4 regions of the Deinococcus cellulosilyticus NBRC 106333 genome follow, and region 3 is predicted to be linked to each of the others. Evidence: riboswitches for the same ligand, from Rfam matches in the RefSeq annotation. Region 3 holds a riboswitch; each other region holds the start of a gene.
The links. Region 3 has a riboswitch for cyclic di-GMP ahead of DC3_RS04335 (RCC1 domain-containing protein). Riboswitches for the same ligand answer to the same signal wherever they lie in the genome.

Region 1: another riboswitch for cyclic di-GMP. It lies ahead of DC3_RS01890 (hypothetical protein); the one in region 3 lies ahead of DC3_RS04335 (RCC1 domain-containing protein).
Region 2: another riboswitch for cyclic di-GMP. It lies ahead of DC3_RS26455 (HD domain-containing phosphohydrolase); the one in region 3 lies ahead of DC3_RS04335 (RCC1 domain-containing protein).
Region 4: another riboswitch for cyclic di-GMP. It lies ahead of DC3_RS16425 (S8 family peptidase); the one in region 3 lies ahead of DC3_RS04335 (RCC1 domain-containing protein).

What each region holds. Positions count from the first base shown of each region.
Region 1 covers NZ_BJXB01000001.1:439,569-444,177, forward strand. The annotation lists gene DC3_RS01885 (transglutaminase TgpA family protein) at 1-1,529, shown strand, start outside; cyclic di-GMP riboswitch class II at 1,585-1,667, shown strand; gene DC3_RS01890 (hypothetical protein) at 1,730-4,384, shown strand; gene DC3_RS01895 (hypothetical protein) at 4,381-4,609, shown strand, end outside.
Region 2 covers NZ_BJXB01000042.1:22,899-27,507, forward strand. The annotation lists gene DC3_RS26450 (hypothetical protein) at 1-303, opposite strand, end outside; gene DC3_RS26455 (HD domain-containing phosphohydrolase) at 583-2,586, opposite strand; cyclic di-GMP riboswitch class II at 2,642-2,725, opposite strand; gene DC3_RS26460 (methylenetetrahydrofolate reductase) at 2,969-3,727, opposite strand; gene DC3_RS26465 (copper homeostasis protein CutC) at 3,879-4,601, shown strand.
Region 3 covers NZ_BJXB01000003.1:114,032-118,640, reverse strand. The annotation lists gene DC3_RS04345 (S4 domain-containing protein) at 134-826, opposite strand; gene DC3_RS04340 (DUF3197 domain-containing protein) at 1,007-1,396, shown strand; gene DC3_RS04335 (RCC1 domain-containing protein) at 1,474-2,658, opposite strand; cyclic di-GMP riboswitch class II at 3,038-3,122, opposite strand; gene DC3_RS04330 (M23 family metallopeptidase) at 3,284-3,865, opposite strand; gene DC3_RS04325 (beta strand repeat-containing protein) at 4,026-4,609, opposite strand, start outside.
Region 4 covers NZ_BJXB01000015.1:32,483-37,091, forward strand. The annotation lists gene DC3_RS16415 (MATE family efflux transporter) at 1-1,140, opposite strand, end outside; gene kynU (kynureninase) at 1,317-2,501, shown strand; cyclic di-GMP riboswitch class II at 2,693-2,776, shown strand; gene DC3_RS16425 (S8 family peptidase) at 2,864-3,997, shown strand; gene DC3_RS16430 (EAL domain-containing protein) at 4,140-4,609, shown strand, end outside.

The DNA of each region.
Region 1 (4,609 bases), on a different contig from region 3:
CAACCTTGCTCTTTGCAGTGGTGGTGTACTGGCGCAAAGGAAGGGGTGCCCTGCCAGACCAATTGAAACGGATTTTTCCTCTGCTTTTGCGTGCCCTGCCCTTCACCCTTGTGCTGTTTGTGGTGTTTCCCAGGCCGGATGCCCCCCTCTGGGCCATGCCCGCGCAGAGCCAGAACTCCGAATCTGGACTGGCAGATGAGATCACGCCGGGCAGCGTCAGCAGTGTGGCCAAGAGTGAAACAGTGGCCTTTCGGGTGGAGTTTCTGGACCCTCCACCTCCCCGTGCACAGCTGTACTGGAGAGGACCGGTGTTTGAGGCCTTCGATGGTCGCAACTGGACGCAACGGTCCGTGTGGACAGGATTCACCCCAAACACCCGCATTGAATCGCGGGGACGGGTGATCCGTTACCGCAGCACGGTGGAACCCCACGGTCGCATGTGGGTGCTGGCGCTGGACCGCTTTGCAGGCACCACCAGTTCGGTGCGCCTGAGCTCCAACTATCAGGTGGTGACCCGGCCTTTTGTGGTCAGGCAGCGTTTCGAGCTGCAGGCCGACACAGAAGCCATCATTGGGCGCGAGGAAAGCCGGGGTGTGCTGCAATACAACCTGCTTTTGCCTGGACAGAACAACCCCAGGGCACGGGCCCTTGCTGCCTCCTGGCAGGATCTGCCTCCTGCAGAACGGGTTCGTGCAGGAATGGAATTTTTCAGCAGTGGTGGATTCATTTACACCCTGAATCCACCGGTGCTGGAAAGTCCTGATCCCATGGATGAATTGCTGTACCAGACCAGACAGGGCTTCTGTGAGCATTATGCAGGTGCTTTTGCCTTCCTGATGCGTGCTGCAGGTGTGCCTGCCCGGGTGGTTGGAGGATACCTTGGGGGAGACCTGAATGGTTCAGCGGGTTACACCATTGTGCGCCAGTCTGAGGCCCATGCCTGGGTGGAGGTCTGGCTGGAAGGTCAGGGCTGGGTGCGCGTCGACCCCACAGCTGCTGTGTCTCCTGCCCGCCTCACAGAGGGTCTGGCGGCCAGTTTGCAGGCTCCAGCCGATTTGTCCCCCCTGACCAGAGGAGAACAGACCTGGCTGACCCGGGCACAACTGCAACTTGACGCCTTCCAGTTCGCCTGGGACCAGTGGGTGATCGGGTACAACGGCACCCAGCAACGCCTTCTGTTGTCTTTGCTGGGTGCCCATAAGGCGGTGGTCGCTCTGATTGTGGTGGTGCTGCTTGCCCTCACCCTCCTTCCCATTCTGTTGCGTCGGACGGTTCGGGCCACACATCAGACCAGCGATGAATTGCGCAGGCTCTACCAGCAATTCATCCGGCGGTTCAGCATCCAACCCGAGCTTTCAGAGCCGGTCAGCCAGTACGTCCAGCGACTGGCCCGGGCCCATCCAGAGCAGGCAGAAGACATTGAGGGCATTCTGGAAACCTATCAGGACCTGCGTTATGGTCCAGAGGCCACCCCAGAGCAGGTGAAGGGGTTCCGACAGCAGGTGCAGGGGTTCAGGTTGCGCAAATGAACTGCTTTGCGGGTCTGTACAGTGAGGATTTGGTCAGAGTCCTCAGGTAAGATGGAAGAACAAAGGAGGCGTGGATTCCTGTGCTTTACCCGGGCACCTGGCACAGGAGGAGCCAGTGGTGCGACCGGCCTTGTTCCCCAGCTGTGACCTGCAGCTGCGTGGTTTCTTGTTCTGGTCATCACCTGTCCGGGAGGAACGGTATGACCTTGCTGACGACTTTGCCTGTGCTTTCTTCCAGACCATCCTTGCAGAATGCTCTTGTTGGAGCAGGTTGTCTGCTGGCCTGTTCTGGCGTTGCCCAGGCTGAAAACGAAACCATCACCCTGCAAAACCAGCAGGCCACCCAGGTGATGTTCAGGCTTCAAGAGGCTTTCAAGAGCATGAAACTGGGGGTGCAGCTTGTGGGCTGGTCAAATGAAACCGGAACACATGCAGGAGCACCTGTGGGGTTCAATGTGCGTTTCCCCAGGGCCTTGCCTGCCAGTCAGAATCCGATTTTGCCGCTCAGTGTCCAGATCACAGGAGACACAGACCTGACCTCACTCACCCTGCTTTTTGAGGTGACCACCCCTCAGGGACCGGTTCAGGTGCCTGTTCCCCTGAAGCTGCCTGCCCGCGCAAAGCTTGAGTTGCAAGCCCCGGAAGCCATCACCACCCTGCCGGGGCACACCGTGCAACTTTCATTAAAGGTTCGCAACATGGGCCCCATTCCTGCACGGGTGCATCTGGAATTCAGTCTGGCCCTGCAGGGCATCCCTGACTTTGACCTGCAACCCGGTGCAGAGCGAACCCTCAATGTGCCTGTGCCCACCCAGCCCAGCGATCAGGTGCTGGAAGTTGGTCTGATCACCTCATCCAGCACCCAACACAAGAAGATTCTGCTGAGGGGGGTGCGTGCTGTGGACAGCCCTTACCGGGTGCGGTTGCAATGGGGAAGCAACTTTGAGTCCGGTCAGCCTTTCAGAACACAGTTCAGGGCAGAGGGAGACCTGAGTTCCACCGTCCGGTTTTCGGCCTCCATGCAACTGCAGGACCTGAAAGTGCAGGACCCTGGCCTGATGGTTGGGGTGGGGAAGACCACCGTCAATTACGGCTCTTCCCCAGCATCCGGGGTGGCGGGCAGTGCGGGTGAAGGTCTGTATGTGAGCACGGAACCTGTCAAGGATCTGCAGGTGGGTGCAGGATGGGGAATGCGCACAGGCATGGTCCGTCTGGGTGCCAAATATGCCACACGGTCCGATCTGCTGTACTGGTCGGTTGCGGCACACACAGATCTGGCCTTCACCCGCCCTGAGGTTGCTGTTTCTCTGCAGCATCCCGAGTGGTCCTGGAATGCCAGATCCACCCCCGGGCAGAGCATGTTCTGGTCCACAGGGGCCAGTTACACCGCGCAGGGCAAGAGCCTGAATGCCCGGGTGTCCTACGGTCAGAGTGGATGGGGTGGCTCCCTGAGGGGCTCTTTGAAACTCCTCCCTGGTGAGGACACCTTCAGCAGTGAAATCACGGTGGCGAACTCCCAGTGGCAGGACCTGCAGTTCCGGTACAGCAACAGGGACACCGAACTGGGCTGGACCTACAGGCCCGAACACCGCAGTGAACTGACGGGAAGTCACCGCCTGGTGCTCGAAGACCTGAACATCAAATTCAGCACCTCTGCCTCCCTGAAGGCTTTTGAGATTCAGGGTGCAGAGGTTTCAGCAGATGCCACCTACACCCAGGGGCCTTTGCAACTGAATGCTTTCACCTCCCTGAAGACCGGAGGAAGGGGTGCCTTCAACCTTTCCGGCAAGTACACCTCTTTGCTGGACTCTGGAGAGCTTGCTCTGGAAGGAGGGGTGCGCAGTTCGTGGGAATCAGGTAACATCTCTCTCTTTCCTTTTGCTTCAGTGAATTACCGGGATGTGAATGGTTTGCAGGGATATGTCTCGGTCAACCAGACCCGTGCAGGCACCCATTACCGGGCAGGGCTTTCCTACCGGTATGAGCTTCCTGTACCTGCCAGCATCACCGCAGCTCTGGACGGAACCCCTCCTGCTGATCCCTCCACCCGCACGGTGCGATTTGACGTGCAGGGGACAGGATTCCAGCCTTCCCTGTCTGGCGTGAGAGTATCAGGATGTGGCATGTCCGGTCAGTCGGATGCCAATGGTCGGGTGGTGCTGAAAGGATACCAGGGGCCCTGCACCCTGGCCGTTGACCGCAGCAGCCTGCCTGCCCACACCCACCTCAAGACCCAGACCCTCCCTTCTGAGCCCGGGGACAGCCTCACCGTTCAACTGGTGCCCACCTTCGACTTCAGGGGCAGAATCGAGTACGAGAAAACCAGTGACAGTGCCCTGATCCCCCCAACCCCCAGAAAAGTACGCGTGATGATTGCTGGGGTTGAAACCTTCTGGAAGGATGTGGACATGCCTGCAGGAACGTTTGAAGTGAAAGACCTGCCAGTTGGTGAATACACCCTGTCTGTTGAAGATGGGAAGCCCGTCACCCGGGTGTTGCTGCCCGACGGACCTCCTGTGGTCCTGACCCTGCCTGCCCCCCAGGTGCAGACCCTGAAGAAGACCACCCCTCCGATGAAACTCAACTGGAAGAGCCTCACTGTGGGGGCAGGGACTTCCGCAGAACTGAATGTGACCTCAGAAGCAGCCATCCAGCAACTCATTGTCCGTGGCCCCCAGGTGGATGTGCTTCAGGACTGCAAATCCCAGCCCAGTTGCACCACAGCTTTTGTGGTGCCTGTTTCTGCAGACGGCCTGCTGTCTGTGCAGGTGGAAGTGCATTTCAAAGAAGGAGGTGTGGCCCGCCGCACCGCCCAGCTGATCGTCACGCCCGTGACCCAAGGAGAGACCAGATGATCCCTGTTCAGAATGTTTTCCGCCCTAAAACCCTTGGCCTGCTTCTTTCTCTGCTGCTCGGTACTGCTGCTGCACAGGTGTCCATCACCGGTCCCCGCGAACTGGACCTGCAGCCCGGAGAAACCCGGACCGTAGAGTATGTGCTCAGCAACCCAGGGGATGCTGCCGTCCCTGCCGTGGTCTTCATGAACGATTACATGCAGCAGCCTGATGGCTCTCTGGTGC
Region 2 (4,609 bases), on a different contig from region 3:
GAGCTGGCCCCCGGTGTAACCTCCGGGAAGGCCCTCAAGCTGCACATGCTGGTGTTCACCTGTGCTGTCCACGCAGTAGAATTTCAGGCTGCTCGCCGGGGTGAGGTGCCTGAACAGGGCCTCTCTGTAAAAAGCATTGATGACACGGTACATGTCGCAGTCCAGTTTGTGGGAAGGCCTGGGAAGGCGGAACATCACCGTGACCTGGTGGCGGTCATCGTCGGCATACACATCCACCTTGCACTGATCGGTGCGTTGTGGGGTGGGCAAGGGAAATCGAGGATGGGAATAGATCAGGTCCATAGCTGCTGGTCCTCCTATGGGTCTGCTGCTCTGAATGTGAATGGTGATTTCTGGAAGAGGTCAAAGCTGAGCAGCAGAGACGTTCATCCTGTGGGCAGAACTTGCCTGTGAGATGTTGAACCTGTGCTGTCAGATGTCTTTACTTTAAGCAGTCTGCATGAAAGGTTTTTTACCGTTGATATGTGTTTCATGACAGCAGACTGAGGCAAAACCACCCCTTCTCAGAGGCACCCCTCAGCTGACCTTCCAGAAGGTCATCGATCATCCAGAGGTTTGTGTTCAGGCGGATCTGGCGTTCTGCTGTTCTGCACCCTCTTCAGGATGCCTGAGCATTTCGTGTTCCATCACCTCGCTGAACACCTTGACCACCTCAGGGTCGAACATGCTGTTCGCACAACGCTGGATCTCTGCCATGGCTGCCTCATGGGTGAAGGGTTCCTTGTAGGGCCGTCTGGAAATCAGGGCATCATACACATCCACCACTGTAAAAATCCGGGCCGCAAGGGGAATGGAGTATCCAGCCATCTTTGCAGGATAGCCATTGCCATCCCAGCGCTCATGGTGATGCAGGATCACATCCAGGGTGGCCTGCGGAAGGCTGGGAATGTTTTTCAGCATCTCAAAACCGATTTCGCTGTGCTTCTTGACCTGCTCGAACTCCTCAGGGGTCAGCCTGCCGGGTTTGAGGAGGATGTGGTCCGGGATGGCAATCTTTCCGGTGTCGTGCAGGTAGGCCCCCCAGCGCAGGGCGTCCAGTTCATCTCCATTGATGCCCAGAGCACGACCCAGCAGGTCGGACAGTTGCACCACCCGATCCGTGTGGCCTTTGGTTTCGTAATCCCGGTACTCCAGCACCATCCCGATGGCTTTGAGGGTCTCCTCCCGACTGGTGGAGAGCTTCTCGATGTAGGTGTTGCGCTCAAAGGCGTGCGAAATGCGGTCTCTGACCGCCCGCAGGATGCGACGGGTGTTCCCGGTGAATTCCACTTTGTCTGTGCAGGTCCCAAGGGCAAGAAAGCCCTGGATGCGGCCATCTGCCGTAACCGGCAGGACAGCCACCTGAAACGCATCCATACGAGGCAGAGACTCAGCAGGTTCACAGATGGGTTCTGATGCACTGAAGAAAGCCGGAGTTCCCTTCAGAAAAGCGTGCAGCAGCCTGGGACCAGCAGCCTTCAGGTAACGTCCAAGCAGCACTTCCCCTTCTTCTGGGGAGAGGTTCAGGCAGGTGTCCACCTGGTACTGGTGGTCCGTCACCTTCACAAACATCCCGTAATCAAACGGAATCACCGCTGTGCAGTGCTTGAGGGCAAGCTGAATCACGTCCGAGGGATCGCTGGCCTCCTCGAGCTCCTCGGCCAGGGTGACCAGCTGGGTGGAGGTGGTGAGGGAAGCCATCAGCTCCTGACGGGCCACCACACGGTCCGAGATGTCCAGGCTGGAAGAAATGAACCCGTGGCACACCTCACCCTCCCAGATCAGACGAAATGCCGTTTCACACCACAGGTGATGCCCTTCTTTGTGACGGATGCGGTACTCCAGCATGTGCTGGTCTGCGTGGCGTTCCACTGCCGCCGTGACCTCCTGTTCCACCATCGGCCAGTCCTCCGGGTGAATGTAGCCGTAATCGGGAATCGCCAGAAATTCCTCGGGCGTGTATCCCAGAATCGCTGTGATGGAAGGGGACACATAAGAGGCATGGAAATTCGCATCAAACTGCATGATCAGGTTGACCGTGTTCTCGGCAATCAGGCGAAACTGGGCCTGACTTTCCTCCAGAGCGCGGCGGATGCGACTTTTCTCGGTGACATCCAGAATCACCCCAAGACGTGCCGGGCGGCCCTGGTACTGCAGGTCCTGACCATGCACCTGCACTTCAATGGACTCACCGCTTTTTTTCAGGTGCACCCAGGTCTGTTCACTGTTCTTGCTCTGGTGCTGAACCACATGCTGCAGGTGCTGCATGAGCATCTGGTGTTCCGATTCAGGCCGGATGTCCAGCAGGGTCATCTCCAGAAACTCATCGCGGCTGTAGCCGTATTTCTGCAGGGCGGCCTGATTGACTTCCAGAAACTGCAGGGTGCTGTTGTCATAGACCCACATGGGCAGGGGATTCAGTTCAAAGGTGGCCTGAAACAGTTCACCTGATTCTGGAACACAGGCTGCATGGGCAGCGGGCACAGTGGGGGTGGTGGTCTGCACCTCTGAGCAGGTGATCTCCAGTCCGGTGTCTTCTGCAGCAAGAGATGCTGCATGGTGTCGTGTTGGAAAGTGAACGGTCACGGCAGCGTCCTTTCTACAGGGCGTGCCAGCATGTTCTTGGAGGGGATGGGTGAATTTCTCCTCATGCCGGTCGCACCACTGACTCCACACATTCCAGGTGCCCGAATACGGAATGTGCTTCCATGTCTCATGAGTGGGCAAAATGCCACTTCTATTCTGAAGCTTAACTGAGTTCCAGAAACAGTGTCAACCGTCCTGAACGTTTTTGTCCAAAAAAGAGCTTGCTGAATTTCTTACACTCTGATTACTTAAAAAATACAAATTTTACTTATGTTTCCAAAGGTTTTCAATCTGAACTCCAGTGGCTGAGAAAGAACAGCTCTTTCCATGCAAATCAAAGTGGGTGCTCTGGGGATTTGAATCCCAGAGCACCCCTGCAGTTTCAAAGCAAACCGCTCAGGTAATCGGCAATCCCCACCCGAATGGGCATGAAGTAGATGTTGCCCCTGTTTTCCTCCACCCAGTGCAGTGCCTGTGACACAAAAGCCCGGTTCCAGTCCAGCGTGGGCTGAAAATCCTTGGGAAAGATGGCCCGGTTGCGGGTCTCCCAGTACCGTCTGGAGCGCTCCCCCACCACCGAGGTCACCCCCCAGAAGATGGGCAAATCCCGGCATTCGGACTGCTCGAACATCTCCTGGAAAACCCCCATCAGGCGCAGGTCAAAATAGGGCTGGGTGAAAAAGCCCTCTGCACCGGCTTCCTGTTTGCGTTCCAGGTACTCGAGTTCACTGCGCAGGCTGGAACGGTAGGGGTCCAGCCCTGCATAGACCTTGATCTCTGGAAGCTCCCGTTTGAACTTGCGAATGGCATCAATGCAGGAGGTCGGATACACCTTGCGACTCATGTCGGTGGGCGGATCTCCCGTCACCACAATCACTTCCCTCACCCCAGATTCCAGAAGCTGGTCAGCAAAGGGCAGGGGTTTTTTCACGTTCAGGTCGATGGACCGGAAATGGGGAATGGCACTGTTGCTGGGCAGGATCTGCTGCACCGGGCGGCACGCCTGCCAGCTGCGGATGTCATACCGCATCAGGTCAGGCAGGTTGATGGTGTCCACCCTGGGCAGGTGCTGCTGGATGTAGCTCAGCTCCTCCTGCAGGTGTTCGAAGGTTTTGGGAACCAGTTCTACGGCAATCCGCATGCTCCACAGTGTAGAGACTCCACTGCGGTTTTCCAGGCTGAAATCTAGTCCTCTATGGGGCAGGACTGCCCTGAAGGGTTCAAACTCAGGCAAATCCCCAGCTTGCAATCAAGATCATTTTTTCATCAGCCGCACCTGATATGCTGAATTCATGATCGCCGAGGTCGTGGTGGAAAACTCCATCGAGGTCAGGGAAGCCCAGAACATGGGGGCGGACTCCCTGCTGCTGGTGCGCAACCTCAAGGAGGGAGGCATCAGCCCGGACCTGAAAACCATCGGGATGTGCATGGATGCAGCCCGGGTTCCCCTGTCCATTCTGGTCCGCCCAGACAACGAGAACTATTCCTATGAAGAGGGCCGCCGCCGCCGGACCCTGAAGATTCTGGAATTGTACTGGAACCACGGCATCCGCAACATCACTTTCGGGGCCATCCACAACACTGTGATGGACTGGGACCTGCTGGAAGATGCCATCACCCACGGCTTCAGCGTCAACATCAACCTGGCTTTTGACCACACCCTGGACCTCACCAAAAACTATCTGCAACTGGCCATGTACCCGATGGTCCGCCAGGTGACCACCCGGGGCAAGGCCGAAACGGCGCTGTCCGGGCAGGATGAGATCCGCACCCTGGTGCACCTGGACCGCCCCAACCTGCCCCTCCTCGCTGAAAGCACAGGCCTGACCCCGGAAAACCTCAAACCTTTTCTGGAACACAGTGGCGTTCATGGCGTGCAATTTGGTCTCACAGCCCGGGAACGCAGTGGCAAATTCAATTTTCTGCATCTGGAAAGCTGCATTGGCATCATGCGCAAGCATGCCCGCAGCCAGCAGGCGGGAAACTCGGTCACGCCAACCCGATTCCGCTTCTGAGGTCCCTG
Region 3 (4,609 bases):
AATCTATTTGTTCTATATGTACCTGGGTTGTGTCAGTCAAAATTCAGCTCTGGCAAAGGAAATTCTCACCTGTCCAACAAAAAAAGAACCACTGTATCAACAGTGGTTCAGTGGGATGTCAGCTCTCAAAGGGTCACTCCCGGTGGATCAGTAGTTCCACCTTGAAATTCCCACGCCGGGTCTCGTTGATGATGCGCTTGAATTCGATCTTGCCAATGCCTTCGGCAGCCAGCATGTCCCCTTCGCGGATCTCGCTGCTGGATTTGGCAATCTGCCCGTTCAGGCGCACTTTCTTGTTTTCCAGACCGGCCTGGAAATATGCGCGGGACACCCCGAAGCCCTTGGCTCCGACCACATCCACACGCATGCTGGGCACCACCACCTCGCGGGTCTTGCTGGGCCGCTGGTGCTGGGAGAGGTCCACCTTTTCCACGGTGATTTCGGTGCCACCAATGCTGGTCAGACCTTCCAGGACAGCGGAAGCCTTGCCTGTGGCAGCCACCCAGTAAGCCCCATGGTGCTCACGGATGTCCCCGAGTTGCTCCTCGGGAACAAGATCCAGCAGACGGTGTTTGAGCTGCACCTCATCAAGGTGCGGGGGGAATTCTCCAGAGATCTCCCAGATGTCCACGGGATCGCTGACACTGGGGATGTGTTCGGGGTACAGGGTCAGAACGATGCGTTCTGCATTGAGAAAACCACCAGAGATGTGATGTTTCACCTCGGGGCTGTTCAGTTCACGGCGGCTCACGCTGTCCTGCGGGATGAATCCAGTGCGGATCACCCGTCCTCCGGCAGCCTGAGCGATGAGTTTGGAGAGGTTCATATGCTATCAAAGTAGCACAGCTCTCCCCCTCCGCACATCGTGATTTCTGCCTATCGCACAGGAGAAAATGCCACAGAAATGGTTCACAATCTCAGGCGTGCCACCCAGAGGTGAAAGGCTTCCAGGAGACTTTGCCAAAAGTTCCCGTCTTGCTGCGCTCGTAGACGTTAAGATGAGACCATGCATACTCCAGAAATCACCGGAACCATCGGTGCACCGAAAGAAACCCTCTCCCTGCTGCTGGAGAAAAGTGATTTCAACGCCCAGACCATGTTCATTGTGATCACCGACTTTCAGGGGCACCGCAACATCGCCCGTTACAGCGTGCTGGTGCACAACAAGGAGGCCAGCACCCTGAGCGTTCCTGCTTTCGGTCCCCACTATGGGCAGGCAGGCATCGAAGCCCTCAGGGACGTGGTGCAGACCGCCATTGCTTCAGGGGTGACCAACTTCAAGGAAACCGTGGTCAATCCTTATGATTTCCAGCGCATGACCAGCGACCCTGACGAGGCAGACCTCAAGGTTCTGCTCTCGAAGGCCAACCCCACCGATTACAACATCTACATTTAATCCAGACATTTGAATCCACACGATCAGAAGCCCGGGAAAACCCGGGCTTCTGATCAGAGATTGTGGTCCGCGTGGAATTACAGTTTGGTGACCTGCACAGGGGACATGCGGTTGGTGGTGGTGCCATCACCGAGCTGTCCGCCAAAGTTGTTGCCAAATGCCCAGAGTTTGCCAGTGCTGGTCAGGACCACACTGTGGGCACGGCCCGTGGAGAGGGCAGTGGCAGCGCTGATTCCGGGAACCAGCACGGGGGTTTTCTGATCGATCAGGGTGCCGTTGCCCAGCTGTCCGCTGTCGTTCTTGCCCCAGCTGTACACCTGACCGCTGGTGGTGAGGGCGAGGTTGTGGGCGGGTCCGGCAACGAGGTCTTTCACTCCACTGAGCTTCTGAACCTGCACAGGGCGTTTGCTGCCAATGGTGCTGTTGTTGCCCAGGCGACCATTGTGGTTGTCGCCCCAGGCCCACACGGTGCCGTCGCTCTTGAGGGCCAGGGAGTGGTAGTGCCCTGCAGAGACGCGGGTGACGCCAGAGATGGTGGTGAGTTTCACAGGAACAGTCAGGGTGGTGGTGTTTCCGGTGCCCAGCTGTCCGTCCATGTTCCAGCCCCACACCCAAACGCTGCCGTCGTTCTTGAGGGCCAGGGAATGCCCGAGGCCTGCGGTGATCTGCACGATGCCAGAGAGGCCCTTGACCTGCACGGGGGTCAGGCGGTCGGTGCTGGTGCCGTCTCCGATCTGGCCCACATTGTTGTGGCCCCAGGCCCACACAGTGCCGTCACTCTTGAGGGCCAGGCTGTGTTCCATGCCTGCACTGATGGCGGTCACATTGCTGAGGGTGGAAATCTTCTGGGGCGCACTCTGGTCGACCTTGTTGCCAAGACCCAGCTGTCCGAATTCGTTGCGGCCCCAGGCGTACACGGTGCCATCGCTCTTGCGAACCAGGGAGGTGTTCCAGCCTGCGGCCACTTCGGTGATGCCACTGAGGGTGTTCGCATTGCTGATCTGGTTGTAACCGTTCCATCCCCAGGCTTTCAGCACACCGCCCACAATCCCAAGGTTGTGCTGGTTCCCACTGGAAAGGTTGCGGGGAGCAGCAATAGGTGCAACCAGGGCATTCATGTCTGCAGCACCTTCAGGGGCCTGTGCAGGGGTTTCGGTGCTGACTTCGGTGGAGGGTTCGGAAACGGTCTGGGAGGGAACAGATTGGGTGCCACAGGCGACCATCAGGAAGGTCAGGCCTGTCAGAATCAGGGTGTTTTTCATGGTGCGGTGTGAGGAAAATTTGAAACGGTGACTGTGGGGTCACATCGTCTGTGGGAGGTCCTCACCAGTGCTGTGCACTGCCTTCCTGTCCCACGCTGGCTGCCTGTGGTTTTTCAAAACAGCATTCACCTGCAGAGAAGGGGACTTCTCTGTGCTTTCATGGGGTGCTGTCAGAAAAAATCAGGGGTCAGGGTTCAAACCGATGCTGCGGTGCCTTGAGAGGCCTGCAGATCTGTCTGGGTGGGTTGGGACCGCGGTTCCTGGTGTTTTCTTCTGTCTGTAACATGCTGAAAGTCACTCCTTCCGAGTGGGGAAGAGTGACCGACAACGACAACAATGGGTTGGACTGTACTGCTGAACGCAGAAATACAGAGGACCAATTGCTCCATGCCGGTCGCACCACTGGCTCTGCGTTTCCCAGGTGCCCGTATACGGGAGAACGCTTCATCGCCTCATGAGCCAAATCTCTGATACACATTATGCCACTCCCTCCCCGTTTTGAGAAGGGTTTTTTACTGTCCTGCAAGGCTTTTTTATTTTAGATTTGGGTAACAGTTTCTGTACAAAGGTGATGTCCTGTTTCCAGCACTGCATTTTCCAGCGCTGCAACCCTGCCCCCGAGGCTTCAGCGGTATGCGCTGGTGAACAGGCGCATTTCATCGTGCATGTCTGGCGTGGCTGCCCTGAATTTCTGGTACAGCTTGGAGGGGTCCACAAAGAAGGTGCGGCACATGTCCCGGTTTCTTCCCGGCCAGAAGGCATAGAACGGCGCTCCACGTTCATCTCCAGGGATCTGCCTGGGAAAGTCGATGTGCAGGTGGGCCAGGAATGTGCCCCTCTCCCCTTTCCCGATCCTGCCAATCTCCTGGCCTGCAGTGACCCTGTCCCCCACCTTGATGAGGTCCTGTTCCAGCAGGTCATGACCGTATCTGGAGTAGATCCCGTACTGCTCATGCCAGATCACGATCAGGCCACCCCACAGGCCTCCGGCATGGTTGCTGATGTATTTTACTTCTCCATCTGCAACGGCCAGGAAGGGCAACCCCAGGTCTCCGTCTCCAGCAATGTTTTTGCGTTTCACCCAGTCGTAATAGTAATTGCAGTCCCATCCGGTGTGGTAACCCAGATGGGTGGGGTAGGTTCTGTCTGCATAGACCGCAGTAATCTGCGGTTTTCCCTCGGACCGCATCGGAAACATCAGTGGCATACCGACAGGATAGGCTTTTTGAGACCAGAATCAGAGCCGTCATTCTGTGCGGGTGAGGTCACATCAATCAAAGTCGGATCAGGATTTTCCCCATTGACAGCGCTTTTCAACAGAAACACCCCGGCAGGTGGCCGGGGTGCGGGTGTCCAGGGTGCTGGAATCAGCGGATTTTCACCTGATACAGGAAGTACCCGAAATCTCCCGGGGCCATCTGGGTGATGTTGCAACTGGTGGGCAAATTCAGGGGCAGATCAATCACACCGACCACCCCGAGGTGGACATTCACCACAGCGCCATTCGGGCAGTGCAGTTCCATCTCTCCTGTGGCTCCATACATGTTCTGCAGCAGGTCGGTGAAGTAGGGGATGTTGTCCCCGAGCACGATGTCGGTGATCACGGTGTCTCCAGAGTTGGTGAAGGTGATCTTGTACTCGATGGTTTCCCCCACCTTGCCTCCGTTGCTGGTGGTGTAGGAGGTTTCTCCCTGGGTGATGTTGCGCAGGCCCTTGGTCAGGCTGAGTTTGCCTCCGTTGCCCAGGGTGCGGGTGGTGGTGGTGTCCAGCAGATACAGGGGATCTTTGACGCTGGTGTTGTTCTGCCAGGTGAGTTCTGCCTTGACCCTCACTTTATCGACGGAGTTGGCGGCAAGGTTGGAGGGGACGCTCACCAGCACGTGGTATTCACAGGGTTTGAAGCTGCCGTCACTCAGGCGCGGCCAGCTGTACCCGACCTGCACAGGGTTGA
Region 4 (4,609 bases), on a different contig from region 3:
CCCTCGGGGGTCTCCGGTGCTGGGCAGAACGGCACTGCCATGGATCATGTTCTGCACTTTCACGGCCTGAAAGAAGGAATTCATGATCATGCCAATGAAGGCCAGGTGCAGCACGGTCTCTCCGACCTTCGGATAGAAGATGGGCAGCAGATAGGAAGCCCCGAAGAACAGCACGCCCGTGATGGCTCCGGTGAGGAGCCCGGTTTTCTGGATGGACAGCACCCGGTTCTGGGCCAGTGGAATGTTGTTCTGCCCGAGGGCCTGCCCGACGAGGGTGGTGGCTGCGGCAGCGAGTCCTGCGGACCATACCACAAACAGACCCTCCACGGAGCGGATGATCTGGTAGGCCGCAATGGCGTGGGTGCCCATCTTGCCGAGCAGCACGTTGTACAGAAACAGGCTGAACGCCCACAGGGTGGCTGTGGCCATCATGGGAACGCTGAGGGGCAGCAGGTCTTTTGCGGTTTCCTGGATGCGGGCAGGGGTGATGGAAATCCAGTGCACGGAAGGGTGACGGTACAGCTGAATGAGCAGGTACACGGCTTTGAAGAGCTGTGCTGCGAAAGTGGCCCAGGCTGCCCCCTGCACCCCCCACTGCAGGGTGAAGACAAACAGGTAGGCCAGCACAGTGTTGATGACCATGCTGAAAAGGGTTGCATGCAGAGGCACTTTGGCCTTGCTGAGCGATCTCAGAACGCCAGTACACACCGCTCCAGTGACCATCAGGGGAAGGGCCAGCAGCATGATTTTCAGGAAACCGTCTGCCGTGCGGGTGAGTTCAGGGTCGTTGCTGCCGAGTTGCAGGATTTCGGTGGAGAAGGTCCACAGCGGAACCATCACGATGCCAGAAAAAAGGAGTCCAAGCAGCAACCCCACATTGACCAGTTGTGAGAGCAGGTTGTGGTTCCCTGCCCCGAACGCCCTTGCAGAGAGGACAGCACTGGCATTGGCAAGCCCGGCAAGGGCCATGATGAACACAAAAGTGATGCTGTTGGCAAGGCCCACGGCGGCCACAGCAATGGCCCCGAGGGTGGCGACCATCACCTGGTCAATGAAACCGAGCATGAGCTGTCCCACCGATTCCAGACTGACGGGGATGGCGATTTTGAGGATGTCTTTCAGGAAGGGGGGGTGAACCATGAGAGCCCCATGCTGGCACACCCTTTCGAACCGATTCGTCAGATTGTGCACGATTCAATTTCATGAAGGTGCTGTTTTTCAGGCTTTTCAGAAAGCCTCTGTCAGAAACACAGCTGTCCACCTTCGCTGGACGCGGCTTGCTGGGCTGCACAGCGGGCAGGTTAGAATACCGTCAAATGCTTAGACAGGACTTCATTTACCCCGAGGGGATCTATCTGGACGGCAATTCGCTGGGCCTCACCTCCCATGCCAGCGTGCAGGCGATTGGCCGCAGATTGCAGGAATGGCAGGAGCAGGCCGTGAACGGCTGGGAAAGCTGGTTTGGCCTTGCCGAAACCCTCAGTCCCACCCTGGCAGACCTGATGGGAGCACGGCCTGAAGAGGTGATTGCCACAGGCAGCATCACCATGAACCTGCATGCCCTGCTTGCCACCTTTTACCAGCCCACAGCCCAGAAGAAGCATCTGGTGGCCACTGCACTGGATTTCCCCAGTGACCTGTATGCCCTGCAGTCCTGGGCAGAGCGCCATGACGCCGAGTTGCGCCTGATTCCTTCGCGAGACGGTTACACCCTGAATGATGAAGACATTGCTGCTGCATTCCAGGAGGATGTGGCCCTGGTCTTGCTCCCAACGGTGCTTTATGCCAGTGGGCAGTTGCTGGACATCCAAAAGTACGCTTTGCTGGCCCAGCAGAAGAACATTGTGCTGGGGGTGGATGCGGCCCACTCTGCAGGTTCTGTGCCCCACCACCTGCACGCCTGGGGCGTGGATTTTGCGGTGTGGTGCAGCTACAAATACCTGAATGCGGGTCCGGGTGCACCCGGTGGCCTTTTTGTGCATGAGAAGCACTTTGACCGCCTCCCTGGCCTGAGGGGATGGTGGGGCCACCAGAAAGCCAGCACCTTCGAGATGCGCTCTTACTTCACACCCGAGCATGGAGCAGGTGCGTACCAGATCAGCACCCCGAGCATTCTGGCCCTGGCCGGACTTGAAGGGGCACTTGAAGCGTTCAGGAAGGTGGGCATTGAAGAGATCCGGGCACGTTCCCTGGAACTCACCACGCATTTCATGAAGCTTCTGGATGAACACACCCCTGAACTCCGGGTGGTGACCCCCAGAGAGGTGCACCGCAGGGGAGGCCATGTCAGTGTGCAGCATCCCCAGGCGAGACTGCTCAGTCTGGCCCTCAGGGAAAAAGGAATTGTGCCGGACTTCCGGGCCCCGGACATCCTGCGCATGGCTCCGGTGGCCCTGTACAACACCGAAGAGGAGCTGCAACAGACGGTTCAGGTGCTGCGGGAACTGCTCGACACCCGCTCCTACATGGCTTTTGAACAGAAAAGCACCCGGGTGGTCTGAACCTGACTGTACAGGTTTCTGAAGTCTGGCTGAGGGAATTTGACCCAGATGTACGGAAAGTGTTAAACATCAGGAATTTCCCGTATTAGAGGGAATTTCTGGCATTTGTAAAGAGGCGTTTTTGGCGTGTGGATTGACGCTGAAGCGCTTTTTTTGTCATACTGGAATCAATCAGTACAGAGCCAACCCCTCTGGCTGATAGAGACGTTGAAGCCTTTCCTGTATTCGGGCACCTGGGAAAGGTGGAGTCAGTGGTGCGACCGGCTATTGGTCTCCACGTGATGCAAGCATCACCGTGGTCTACGTCCATCTGCACATGCAGGTGGTGTCTCTCGATTGTGGGAGTAAAGGAGGGAGTGACCATGTCACACACTTCTGTTCTGAAACGCCTGATCCTTATCACAACCGTCCTGCTCAGCCTGGCCTCCTGCAGTCAGACCCCAAAGGCCCCGGAAGCCACCGCAGAGGTGCAGAATCCCGAGATCAGCCAGCTCGGGAGTGCCGATGTCTTCGACATGACCCTCTCGGACAGGAGCAACTACCAGACCACTGCCGTGCGCTGGTGGACCAGTGGGGTCAAATGGTGGGTCAGTGGCACCAACAGCGGACTCGAATACTGGACCGATGCCGTCAGGTGGTGGGCCAGTGCCGTCAGATGGTGGGCCGAAGGGGTCTTCCTGCCCGCACCGGACAACAGCAAGCCCTTCAAACTGATCAACCTGGACAAGGCACAGCTGCTTGCCCCCAACCTCGGAGCAGGGGTCAACATTGCCCTGATTGACACAGGTGTGGACCTCAACCACCCCATGCTCACAGGAGCCGTGAAGTCTGGATGGGATTACCTCGGCAATGACAGCAACGCCAGCGAAGAAGGTGCCGACACCGATGTGGCCTATGGACACGGTACAGCCGTGGCTGGCCTGATCCGTCAGGTTGCTCCAAAAGCCACCATCACCGCCTTCCGGGTGATCACCTCCGATGGTTCCGGTCGCTCCAGAGATGTGGCCAAGGCCATCTATGACGCTGTGAACGGCGGGGCCGACATCATCAACATGAGCGTCAGCACCGACACCCTCACCTCCAGCGTGTACACCGCCATGCTGTATGCGGCCAGCAAGAAAGTCCTGATTGTTGCTTCGGGTGGGAACAGCGGAGGCAACCAGCCCCTCGTTCCAGCCCTGCAACTCGGAAATGATCCCCTGCTTGACCTCTCAGGCCTCAGTGTGGGCAGCGTGAACGGCGATGGCAGCAGCGTCAGCTGGAACAACAAGGGCAACGAGGTGCTCGCTCCCGGCGTGAACCTCTTCACTGCCTACCCTGGACAGCGCGTGGTGTACGGCACAGGCAGCAGCTTCAGTGCACCGCTGGTGACCGGCGCTCTGGCCCTCGCCCTCGGTGAAAATGCGAACAACTGGAAACTGACCACACTGGCCCAGTCCACCAGCAACGGCGGCATCATCGACATGAGCCTCTTCCTGAAACAGGCCCTGAAATAAAACGTGTGATTCACCCGGGAAGCTTTTGCCTTCCCGGGTGACAATGCATCGAGAACAGGTCATCATCAGAAGAGAGGGCTCTCCCTTTTCCCCTTCTCCTTTCATCCCCTCAATCCATCCGTGCACCAGGAAATGGGTCCACATGCCTGACCAGAACCCCTCCAGCCTGCGAACCCCCAAACGCCTCCTCGAGGAAGCGCGGCTTTTCACCGATGAAGACGATGAACGCGCAGCCCTGCTGTACGAACAGGCAGCGGTGCGGGCCAGACTGTACCGGGACCAGGAGACGCTGGCAGATGCCCTGAACGGCATGGCCAAACTGGAACACAAACGGGGAGACAGCAACGCCGCCCTCTTCCACCTGCAGGAAGCCCGGGAGATCCGCCGTGCCCTGGGAGACCTGAGGGGAGAGGCTGCACTGCTGTGCAACATCGGAGCCCTTCACACCGATTTGGGAAGTTTCAATACTGCACTGGATTTCCTGTTGCAGGCCGAAACCGTGCACGGCAGTGCAGAAGACGTGCTGTCGGCCACCATCTCCACCAATCTTGCCCGCGTGTACGACGATCTTGGTGATCCGGACAGTGCAGAGCGGCACTACCAGAAAGCCCT